Regions from separate parts of the Spirillospora sp. NPDC048911 genome, predicted to be linked through region 2. Evidence: riboswitches for the same ligand, from Rfam matches in the RefSeq annotation. Region 2 holds a riboswitch; the other holds the start of a gene.
The links. Region 2 has a riboswitch for cobalamin ahead of ACGFNU_RS05135 (ribonucleoside-diphosphate reductase subunit alpha). Riboswitches for the same ligand answer to the same signal wherever they lie in the genome.
Positions count from the first base shown of each region.

Region 1 (5,555 bases), on a different contig from region 2:
TCGGGCGCGCATCCGCCCGACAGCCCGAGCCCCTTGCCCGGCAGCCACTCCAGCGTGCCGTGCTTGCCCAGGTGCACGACGGCGTCCGCGCCGAACTCCCGGTCCAGCCACCGGTAGGCCGCCAGATAGTGGTGCGACGGCGGCAGATCGGGATCGTGGTAGATCGCGATCGGATTCTCGCCGAAGCCCCGCGGCGGCTGGATCATCAAGACGACGTTCCCGAACCTGAGAGAGGCTAGGACGATGTCGTCGCCGTCCACGTAGAGCTCGCCGGGCGGGTCGCCCCAGTGCCGCCGCACCCCCTCCCGCAAGGACTCCGGCACCTCCGCGAACCACGCCTCGTACGCCGCCAGCGAGGTGCGCGCCGGGGCCTGCCGCAACTGGTCCTCGGTGAGCCACTCCACATCGTGCCCACCGGCCGCGATCAGCGCATGGATCAGCGCGTCCCCGTTGTCGGCGTCGGCCCACAGAGAGGCGTCGTCGCCCAGCCGGTATCCCGCCTCCGCCATCTGCCGCAACATCCGTACGGCGGAGGTGGGCGTGTCGAGCCCGACCGCGTTGCCGACGCGGGAGTGCTTGGTCGGGTAGGACGACAGCACCAGCGCGACCTTCTTCTCCGCGTTCGGGACATGCCGCAGCCGCGCGTGCCGGACGGCGATCCCCGCCACCCGCGCCGCCCGTTCGGGATCCGCCACGTACACGGGGATCCCGTCGCGCCCCTCCTCCTTGAACGAGAACGGCACCGAGATCAGCCGCCCGTCGAACTCGGGGATCGCGACCTGCATGGCCGCGTCCATCGGCGACAGCGCCGCGTCCGACTCCTCCCAGGCCGCCCGCGAAGAGGTCAGGCACAGCCCCTGGATCACCGGGACGTCCAGGCCGGCGAGCGCTCCCGCGTCCCACCCGTCCTCCGCCGACCCGCCCGCCGCCAGCACGGTGGTGATCAGCGCGTCCGCCCCGCCCAGCAGTTCCAGCAGGCCTTCGTCCACACCCCGCAACGATCCGCAGAAGACGGGCAGCGCGTTCGCCCCGTGCGCCTCGATCTGCTCGCACAACGAGTCGATGAACGCCGTATTGCCCGACAGCTCATGGGCCCGGTAGAAGACAACGCCGACGGTGGGCCGCCCAGACTCCACCCCGTAACGCCCGTGAACCCCGTACGACGGCATGGAGACCGGCGGCGCGAACCCCTCACCCGTCAAAAGCACCGTGTCGGACAGGAAACGTGCCAGCTCCCGCAGGTTGGCGACCCCGCCCTCCCGCAGGTAATCCAGGGCCTCCGCCGCCACCCCCGCCGGAACGGTCGACAACGCCATCAACTCAGCGTCCGGGTCGGCCTCGCCCCCGAGGAAGACGACCGGCAGCCCACTGCCACGCAGCCGTTCCACGCCCTCCGGCCAGGTCTTGCGCCCGCCCAGCAACCGGACGACCACCAGATCGACGCCCTCCAGATCGGGCTCGTCGACCCGCACCGGATTGGCGGTCGCGAACCCCGCGTCGGCCGCGGCGAGGAGCTCGGTGTCGGCGGTGGACAGCAGCAGGGCACGCATCGGCAAGCCTCCTCCGGGGTCCGCGCCCCGGCTAGGGGAAGGTACGCGCCGGCCGGGAGTCTCCTGGCTCCCGGATCACCACCGCGCCCCCGGCCTTCCAGCGTCACCGCCGTGGCCGTGCGTGGGGGCGGGCTCCCCGGTCACAGTTGCGGGACAGCCCCGGATTTGGCGGAGCCGAACAAAGTCGGCACGGCCGCACCGGGTTCCTCCCTCACCGTCGCGCGCTCAGTCTACGTCGGCGAGGGTCGGTACGCGGCGGCCGCGCAGGCCCGGGATCCAGCGGGGGAACGTCTCGCCCCACGTGGCGACCAGCCCGACCGCGGTGAACGCCAGGAGTTCCGAGACGAGCGAGAGCAGCACCACGTACACCTCGCCGGGCAGCCACGACGGAAGGTCTCCGTCGCCCTGGTCGCCCTCGCCGATCGGCAGGTGGAAGGTGCCGATGGCGATCCGCCAGACGCTGGACGGGAGGACGGTGAGGGGCACGGCCAGCGCGGCGGTCCAGGCCCAGTTCGGTACGCCGTCGGCGCGGACGTGGGCGGCGGCCCAGGCGGAACGGAGCCGGCCCGGAGCAGGTGTTTCGGTCATGCCCACCACGATCGTCGGCCCGCGCGGTGAGATGATCACCCGCGCGGGCCGGTGCGTTCCCCCGTGCGGGTGAACGGGCGTGTGGCGGTCCAGAGGCGGGTGCCGCCGCGGCGGTCGAGCCGGCGCAGGAACGACAGGACCCCTGCGGTGCCCGTGCCCCAGGTGAAGCCCTGGGTGTCGAGATCGTTCCCGGGGAAGATCGGCTTTCCGGCCGGTCCTCCACTGCGGACGAGCATCAACTCGGCGATCTCTTCCGCACTCTGCCAGTACGCGTCGTTCCCGGTCGTCATGGCGGTGTCGATGAGCGCCTCGCCCATCCCTGCCAGCCCGCAGCACTGCGAGGTCACCCAGGCTCCGGGCGCGACCGTGAGGCAGGCGCGGGCGCCGCGTTCGGCGAGCGACAGGTACGTCTCGTCGTCGTACGCGCGGGCCGCGTGGAGCAGGGCGCTGACGATCCCCGACATTCCCTGGCACCAGGACGCGCCCATCGGGCGGGCCTCCGGGCCGTCCAGGTCGCCGATCAGCGAAGCGGCCGCCTTGGCGAGCGCGGCGAAACGTTCCTCGGCCGCCGTTCCGGCCGCGACGTCGCCGGTGGCCTCGTGGTAGGCGAGCAGGAAGTCGGCAACGCCCGCCGCGCCGTGGGCGAACGCGGTGTCCACGGCGACGCCGGATCCGGGCTGCTCGATCGCCACCGATTCGTCGGGCTCGGCCACCTCCCCGGCGATCAGCCGCCGGGCGCACTCGGCGGCCAGGTCCAGATGGGCGGGATCGTCGGGGACCTGGGCAGCGAGGACCAGGTGGCCGGTGCCGATGCCCGCGAGCCCGTGCGCCTGATCGGCGCGTTCGTTCCCGGTCAGCCGGACGGGCGCCACGGCGGCCACCTGGCTCGCGGCCAGGAAGATCGCCGTGCCGGTGCGGCCGAAGTAGAGGGCCGCGGGAAGGGCGGCGGGCGGCGTGTTCTCCACCGTCCAGCGGGCGAGGTCGGCGCCGATCGCCTGGCCTTCCGCGTGCTGGAGCAGCTCCATGCCGACCCCCGCCGTGCCCGCGTACACGTTGGTGACGGGCGGGCTCGACCGGCGCTCGGCCGGGGTGTCCATCGTCTTTTCCGCGAAGAGCACGCACTCGCGGGTGGTGTGCTTGAGGACGGCCGCCAGCAGGCTCCCGGTCAGCCTCGGCGGGCTCGGCCGCGGCGTCGATGCCGGTGGCTCTGATCGAACGTGGTGACCGGCGCGGATGTCGGCGGCGGCCTGCGTGCGTTCCGCCGGATCCAGGCTGAGCAGCCGGGGCAGGAGGCCGATCGTGCCGGTCTCGACGCCGGGGAACATCCGGTCCAGGCAGTGCAGGGTCCGCTCGACGCCGCGCTCCGGATCGGGGTCGATGATGACCGGGTTCATGCCCGTGGCCGCGAAGAAGAGGGTGGCTCCCAGCGAGAAGTGGTCGTCGGCAGGCGTCGACGGACGATCCGTCCGCTGGTCCGGAACGGAGTAGCCGCGGCTCCACCCGTACAGCTGGAGTCCCTCGTACCGGCCGGTGCCGAAGTCGATCAGCGTGCAGCGGCCGTCCTCGTCGAACGTCCCGCCCTCCTCGCCGAACACGACGTTCTTGGGCGACAGGTCCCGGACGACCACGCCGCGCGCGTGCACGTCGTCCAGCACGGTCAGCAACCGGGTCGCCAGCGCGCCCAGATCACGGTGCGGTGGCGTGCCGGGCGCCTGGGAGAACGTGCCGTGCTCGCCCACATGGCGGTTGAGGTCGGTCGTGCCCGCGTCGGTCATGACCAGGAACTCGTCCTCGCCGTGCCGGAAGTGGTCGATCGCCTCCGGCACGCCGGCCACCCCGGCCAGCGCCCGCAGGATCCGCAGCTCGTTGCGCAGATACATCCGCAGGTCGGTGCCGTCGGGCCCCTCGCCCACGTAGGCGCGGGCCTCCTTGACCACGACCGGGCGCCCGTCCGGCGCGGCGGCCCGGTAGACGTTCCCGCGCGGCCCGCGCATGACGCCCGTCGTGACGCGATAGCGCCCGCCGATCAGCCGCGCCCGGTCCGTCACCGCCGCCGTGCCGCTCGCCGTGCGGCCGGATGCGGGCTCGTTCGTCGCCGGCGGGTCGGGGCGGAACGGGTCGGTGGCCCAGGGCGGGCAGCTGTACTCGTTGCCGGCGGCGCCCGGCAGGCGCTCGCCATCGGGTCCGACGACGACCAGCTCGAAGTCGCCGTTGTCGTCCACCTTGTACTGCGGGGCGAACGGCGCGTAGCGGTAGTAGACGGGGGCGTCGGGACGGACGCGCCGGTCGCTGACGACGCGCGGGGCGGCCAGGCCGGTGAGCGCGGCGGCGAGGGCGTGGCCGAGCTCGGCGACCGAGCTCTGGGGCGGATAGACGGTGATGGCCTTGCCGACCGCGCCCGCGTCGAGGTCGCCGGAGTTGAGCTCCCGGAGCAGGTCCGCGGACCGGGCCACCTTGAAGTCGCAGGACGTGGCGAGCAGGAGGGGAAGTGCCCGTTCGAGGGTGTCGCGGAGGGTGCCGGGACGCGCGGAGACGTGCAGTTTCCAGCCCTGGAGGGGAAGCTCGAAGCCCGGGTCGTGCACACCGATCCAGGTGTCGTCCGACTCTATTTCCCTACCGTTCTTGTCGGCTATCCGGGTGAGCAGGTCAAGGACGGAAGTATCCAATGTGTTTCCCTCGGTCGCGGCGAACGCGGCGAACGCGGTACGGGCACCGCGAATGGCGAGGAAAGGCCATCGAAGCACGTCGATGGCCTTTCCCGACGCATGCTTCAACACGGCCGAGCCATTACCGGGAGCTAGGCCGAGGCGTGCGTTATCGCCTGATCAGACGATGGAGGGACAGCAGGGGTAGCGCGTGCACACCGTGCGCTTGCAGGTGTTCACGCAGGCCTGCGGGCCGTGGAGCAGCTCCATGAGCTCCATCTCGAAGTCGACGTCGAGGCTCTCCGGGTCGAGGACACCGGCGTCTCTGGGCTCCAGGGCGAGCACGGACATGGGGGCTCCTTCCTTGACCGCCGTTCCGGCGGCCGCTTGGGGATCTGAGCCGGGGAGCGCGCCTTGTAAGCGCCGTTTCCCGCGTCGGACCACTGCCGGAGCCGCACTCGGGCGACCACCGGAGATGATCAAACGGACGCATTATGAGCAGACGATGACCGGGCTGTCCAGACATCGGTTCACCGGCTGTCAGATACCGTCCGGACATCCGGGAAAATCTGGAGTCAGGCGTTTACAGCCCACCGAACTTGATCTACATTTGGCCGGGTGATTCCGGACTCGGCAGACTCTTCGGCTGACCGGTCCGGACTCGAAATCACCTATTGGGAAAGCCACGACGAAGAATTGCTCGCGACCGGACTCGGCACGATGGTCCGGCGGCTCCCGGCACTCGCGATGGCGGCGGGCGGGCTGGCGTGGC
Region 1 is NZ_JBICUD010000007.1:317,896-323,450, forward strand. Features, by position in the region: gene cobN (cobaltochelatase subunit CobN) at 1-1,550, opposite strand, end outside; cobalamin riboswitch at 1,607-1,764, opposite strand; gene ACGFNU_RS31025 (hypothetical protein) at 1,776-2,138, opposite strand; gene lanL (class IV lanthionine synthetase LanL) at 2,174-4,882, opposite strand; gene ACGFNU_RS31035 (hypothetical protein) at 4,964-5,134, opposite strand; gene ACGFNU_RS31040 (ABC transporter ATP-binding protein) at 5,480-5,555, shown strand, end outside.
Region 1: another riboswitch for cobalamin. It lies ahead of cobN (cobaltochelatase subunit CobN); the one in region 2 lies ahead of ACGFNU_RS05135 (ribonucleoside-diphosphate reductase subunit alpha).

Region 2 (5,555 bases):
CGGACGGTCGCGCGGAGCCGCTCCCAGTCCACGCCACTGGGATCGGCGTGTGCGGCAAGGTTGATCGAGCCGAGGTTGCAGACCGCGGTCTCGCCGTCGCTGGTGACTTCGAGGATCTCGGTGCAGAGGTTGGACAGGTGGACCACGTTGCCGGGCTCGGCGGTCTGGTTGCAGGCACGGTTGGCGGCGTCCTTGAACGTCATCCAGCCGTTCCCGGTCTCGGCGAGCGTCCGCATCATGCGGCCGTACAGGCGACGCGCCGGGACCTGCCGGACGAACCGCCCCGCGGCCTCGGCGGCCCGGTAGGCGGTGTCGAACTCCGCGCCCCACAGGTCGGCGAGCTCGGGCACCTCCTTGGGGTCGAACAGCGACCAGTCCGCGTCCGCCTCGACCCGGCGCATGAACTCGTCGGGCACCCAGTTGGCGAGGTTGAGGTTGTGGGTGCGGCGGGCCTCCTCGCCGGTGTTGTCGCGAAGCTCCAGGAACTCCTCGACGTCGGCGTGCCACGGCTCCAGGTAGACGCACGCCGCGCCCTTGCGCCGCCCGCCCTGGTTGACCGCGGCGACCGACGAGTCGAGCGTGCGCAGCCATGGCACGATGCCGTTCGAGTGGCCGTTGGTGCCGCGGATCAGCGAGCCGCGCGACCGCACCTTCGTCCACGAGACGCCGATGCCGCCCGCGTACTTGCTCAGCCGCGCCACCTGCGCGTACCGCTCGTAGATCGACTCCAGCTCGTCGCGGGGCGAGTCGAGGAGGAAGCAGGACGACAGCTGGGAACGTCGCGCGCCCGAGTTGAAGAGCGTCGGCGAACTCGGCAGGTACGACAAGGTGCTGAGCAGCCCGTAGAGCTCCGCTGCCTCCGCCACCGTGTCGGACAATCCGCAGGCCACCCGCAGCAGGAAGTGTTGCGGGCGCTCCAGCACGCGCCGCGAACGCGGGTGCCGCAAGAGATACCGGTCGTAGAGCGTGCGCAATCCGAAGTATTCGAAGCGGTCGTCAGCGGTCTCGTCGATCAGGGCGTTCAGCGCCTCGGCGTGCGCGGCGACGAACTCGGCGGTCGCCTTGTTCAGGAGACCTTCGGAACGGGAGGCGGCCACGGATTCGGCGAAGGAGCGCACGCCCTCGCCGGCGGCCTCGTCGGCGATCAGCGTGCTCAGCAGCCGGGCCGCCACCTTGGAGTACGCGGGCTCGACGGCCACCAGCGCGGCCGCCTCTCCGATCGCCAGCTCGCGCAACCCCGCCGTGCCGAGACCGGCGCCGGCCCGGATGGCGATCAGAACGCGCTGCGGATCGGTGTCGGGCAGGCCCGCGCACGCGCGCGTCACCTCGGCGTCGATGCCGGGATCGGCAGCCGGCCGTGCGATCGGTCGTGGCGCGATCAGTTCCTGTGTCACGTGCTCTCTTCCCTCGCGAGCTCGCCTCGTCGAGGGCGCACGCGAACAAGAGCACGGCTGACCGCCGCAGACCTGCCCAGCGGCCCTCCCACGAGGCCTGTGGACTGTGCGGGACCGGGGCGAACCCCAGACCCCCGAAGGGGCGGCAGGTGATCCTCACGCGCTGGCGCGTCGCTCCGGTCGCCTGCCTCCAACGGCACTGGCAGGTCTTCGGACTCGCGGGCGACGCACCCTGATGGATGCGGCCTAATGGCCGTCGCTTCCCAGCCCGTCTCGACGGGCCAGTGCTCGATGACGGCGGTCGTTCCCGCTCACCGCTGCGGGGCAGTCCCGGAATTGGCGGAGCCGATCAGATCGGCATGACTGATCGGCAGGGCCGCACCGGGTTCCCTCTTACGACGCCCCCGCCGGCAGGGTGGGCTGCCGCGAGATCACGGGGACTCGGCGTGATCTCGCCGCAGTCCACCCCCGCCGGCGGGGGCGAACCAGCACGGGCAAGACCCTACATCTTGTCCATGGTCACCGCGCACAGCCCTACATGTTGGGCGTGTCACAGGGCTGGTGCGGACCGGAACCCCGAGGGGGCATGGAGCTCGCGAGGAAGAGATGGCACGATGGGCCCGCCATGTCCCCAGATTCTCCCCGTCCCTTCTTCCGCCTCGGCAGGGCGGTGGTGTTCGCCACCGTCTGCGTGACTCTGGCGACGATCGGGCACGCCCTGGTGTCCCCGGTGCGGGTTCCGGCCTGGGCGGTCATGGTGGGGTTCGCGGGAGTACTGGTGGTGGCGGGCACGCTCGCCGGCCACGAACGTTCGCTGGCCACCATCACGGGCGGCCTCCTGGGCGGGCAGTTCGTGCTGCACAGCCTGTTCGCGAACGCGTCCGCGCCGGTCGAGCACCACGTGCAGACGGGCATGGCCGCCCCCGCCGATCCCGTCCCGGCGCATGGCTCCGGGCTGGGCATGACGCTGGCGCACGTGGTCGCCGCCGTGATCTCGGCCTGGTGGCTGCGGCGCGGCGAACGGACCGCGTGGGCGCTGACCCGGCGGCTCGCGGCACAGGCCGGACGGCCCGTTCGTGATCTGCTCGCCGTTCTTCTGGCCGCCGTCGAACCCCTGGCGCTTTCCGTCCGTATCCCTATGCGGCAGGCGACGGCCTCCGTCGGCCCCACGGGCCGGGTGTTGCGGCACGAGGTCGTCCGTCGCGGGCCACCGCACCGTTCGAGGGCGCTCGCGCACAGCTGAGCGCAGTACGTCACCGGACGCCGCCACGGCGCTCCGGCCTTTTCCTCGTACGTTCTCGAACGGAGTCTCCGCATGTCCATGTCACCGCACGTCCGCAAGGCGGCCGCCGTCACCGGCCTCACCCTCGTCTCGGTCCTCGGCCTCGCCACCGCCGCGTCCGCCCATGTCACGGTCAACCCCCGCGAGGCAGAGCAGGGCGGGTACGCCAAGGTCGCCTTCCGGGTGCCGAACGAGCGGGACAACGCGGGCACCACCAAGGTCGTGGTCGATCTTCCGATGGACCACCCGTTCGCGTCCGTGTCGGTGCGGCCGGTGCCGGGCTGGCAGGTCAAGGTCGAGAAGTCCAAGCTCAAGACGCCGATCAAGGCCCATGGCGGCGAGCTCACCGAGGCCGTCTCCCGCATCACCTGGAGCGGCGGCAAGATCGAGCCCGGCCAGTTCCAGGAGTTCGACGTGTCGATGGGGCAGCTGCCCACCGACACCGACCGGCTGGTCTTCAAGGCCGAGCAGACGTACTCCGGCGGCGAGGTCGTGAAGTGGGACCAGGAGACCAAGGAAGGCCAGGAGGAGCCCGAGCATCCGGCCCCCGTCCTCAAGCTGGTGCCCAAGGCCGCCACGGGCACCGGGGCAGGGGCCTCCGGCGCACCGACGGTCAAGACGGTCGCGGCGGGCACCACGTCCGACAAGGCCGACGACGGCACGGCCCGGCTGCTCGGCGGCCTGGGCCTGGCGACCGGCCTCGTCGGCATCGCCGTCGGCGGCTACGGCATCTCCCGCGCGCGTAGGAGCCAGTCATGACGTTTCAGACCCGTAGGTCTCAGACCCGTAGGTCTCAGATCCGTACGTCCTCGACCCGTGCGTTCCTGGTCCGGAGCGCGGCGGCGGCCGGCGCCGTCACCGCCGTGCTGGCGCTGACCGCCGCCCCCGCCTCCGCCCACACCGCCCTGACGGGCTCCGACCCGAAGGCGAAGTCCACGGTCGAGTCGCCGCCCGAGATCACGCTGACGTACAACCAGCCGGTCACGCTGCCCCGGGTGCTCCTCACCGACGGCAAGGACGGGCGGCCCGCGATCGGGACGCCCAAGGCCGTCGACAACAAGGTCACGCTGCCGATCTCCGGGACGCTGCGGAACGGCGAGTACACCGTGGGCTGGCGGGTCGTCTCGGCCGACGGGCACCCGGTCACCGGCTCCTACGAGTTCACCGTGAACGGCTCGTCCGAGTCGCCGTCCGGCGGCGCCTCGACGCAGGCGGCCGGGCCGGCGCCGACGCTCACGTTGAACCGGACCACCTCGCCGGCCGCGGCGGAGGAAGAGTCCGGCGGTTCCTCCGGCTGGTGGTGGATCGGCCTGATCGCCCTGGCGGTGGCGGCCGCCGCCGGCGCGGGAGCCCTGCTCAGGCGCCGCAACACCGGCCCGGCGGACGGATAGCGATCACGTTCATACGGTCAGTGACGCTTCCTGGAGGTTGGCCAAAGCACTCCTTATGATTCGAGGATGCTCGAATCGCGGCACATCCGTACGTTCCAGGAAGTGGTCCGGGAGGGGTCGTACTCGGGCGCCGCGCGAGCGCTCGGGTACACCCAGCCCGCGATCACCCAGCAGATGAAGGCCCTGGAACGGGCGGTGGGGATGCCGCTGTTCGTCCGGGCGGGCCGCGGGCTCCAACTGACCGAGGCGGGCACGGTCCTGGCCAGGCACGCCGAGGTCATCGTCGGCGATCTGGCGGCGGCGCAGCAGCAACTGCGCGCGCTGGCGCGGCTGGAGGCGGGCCTGGTCCGGATCTGCGCGTTCCCCAGCGCGAACGCGACGCTGGTCCCGGACGCGATGGCGCGGCTGCTCGCGAGCCATCCGGGCGTGCGGGTGGAGCTCCAGGAGGCCGAGCCGCCCGAGTCGGTGCATCGGCTGGTCCGCGGCGAGAGTGACATCGCCCTGGCGTTCACCTACCCGGGGCCGCAGGCCGAGGTGCCCGGCGAGCTGGTCGAGGTCCCGCTCATGGAGGACCTGCTCACGGTCCTGCTGCCGACGGGGCATCCACTGGTCCGGCATCACGCCGTCCGCCTGGAGGACCTGGCGAACGAGCGCTGGATCGCGGGCTGCCCGCGCTGCCGGGCCAACCTGCTGCACCTGTGTGCCGAGGAGGGGTTCGTCCCGGACATCGTCTTCAGCACCGATGACAACCTCGCCGTTCAGAGCCTCGTCGCCGCCGGTGTCGGCATCGCCCTCATGCCCGCGCTCGTCCTCTCGTTCCTGTGCCACTCCAAGGTGACGGGACGGGTCGTCGCCCGGCAGCCCACCCGGAAGGTCTCGGCCTACGTGCTGCGCGACCACCTCCGCATCCCCGCCGTGGAGCTGGTGATGGAGGAGCTCAAGGCCGCGGCCGCCACCCGCGTGGGCTGCTGACGAGACCAAGCCAGAGCGTTCCATAAGCTCTGCTTTGAAGGGTCTAACAGATCGTCGTTAGACGTTATGGATCGGCGGCCCGACCCTGGGCTCATGGCCGCACTCACCGCCACCACGCCCACCATCCCCGCCGCCCCCCTCACTCCCGCCCTCGCCGGCGTGATCGAGGCGGTACGCGAGATCGTCCAGCGCGGGCTGGCACCCGAGCCGACGGCACATCTTGCGGGTCAAGCGCTGCGGCCGTTTTTGGGACGGCCCGGCCTGCTGACCCCCGAGCAGTGCGAAGGCGACCCCGAGTGTTACCGCCAGCACGTCCTGCACGCCGAACCCGACGGCGGCTTCTCCGTCGTCGCGCTGGTGTGGCTTCCCGGCCAGCGGACCCCCATCCACGACCACGTGTCGTGGTGCGTGACCGGCGTCCACGAGGGCGAGGAGACCGAGCGGCGGTACCTGCTCGAATCCGACGGCCGCACCTCCCGGCTGGCCGCCGCCGAGGAGGTCGTCAACCCGGCCGGG
Region 2 is NZ_JBICUD010000001.1:1,104,203-1,109,757, reverse strand. Features, by position in the region: gene ACGFNU_RS05135 (ribonucleoside-diphosphate reductase subunit alpha) at 1-1,394, opposite strand, end outside; cobalamin riboswitch at 1,599-1,790, opposite strand; gene ACGFNU_RS05130 (hypothetical protein) at 2,020-2,637, shown strand; gene ACGFNU_RS05125 (YcnI family protein) at 2,710-3,435, shown strand; gene ACGFNU_RS05120 (copper resistance protein CopC) at 3,432-4,067, shown strand; gene ACGFNU_RS05115 (LysR substrate-binding domain-containing protein) at 4,134-5,039, shown strand; gene ACGFNU_RS05110 (cysteine dioxygenase) at 5,133-5,555, shown strand, end outside.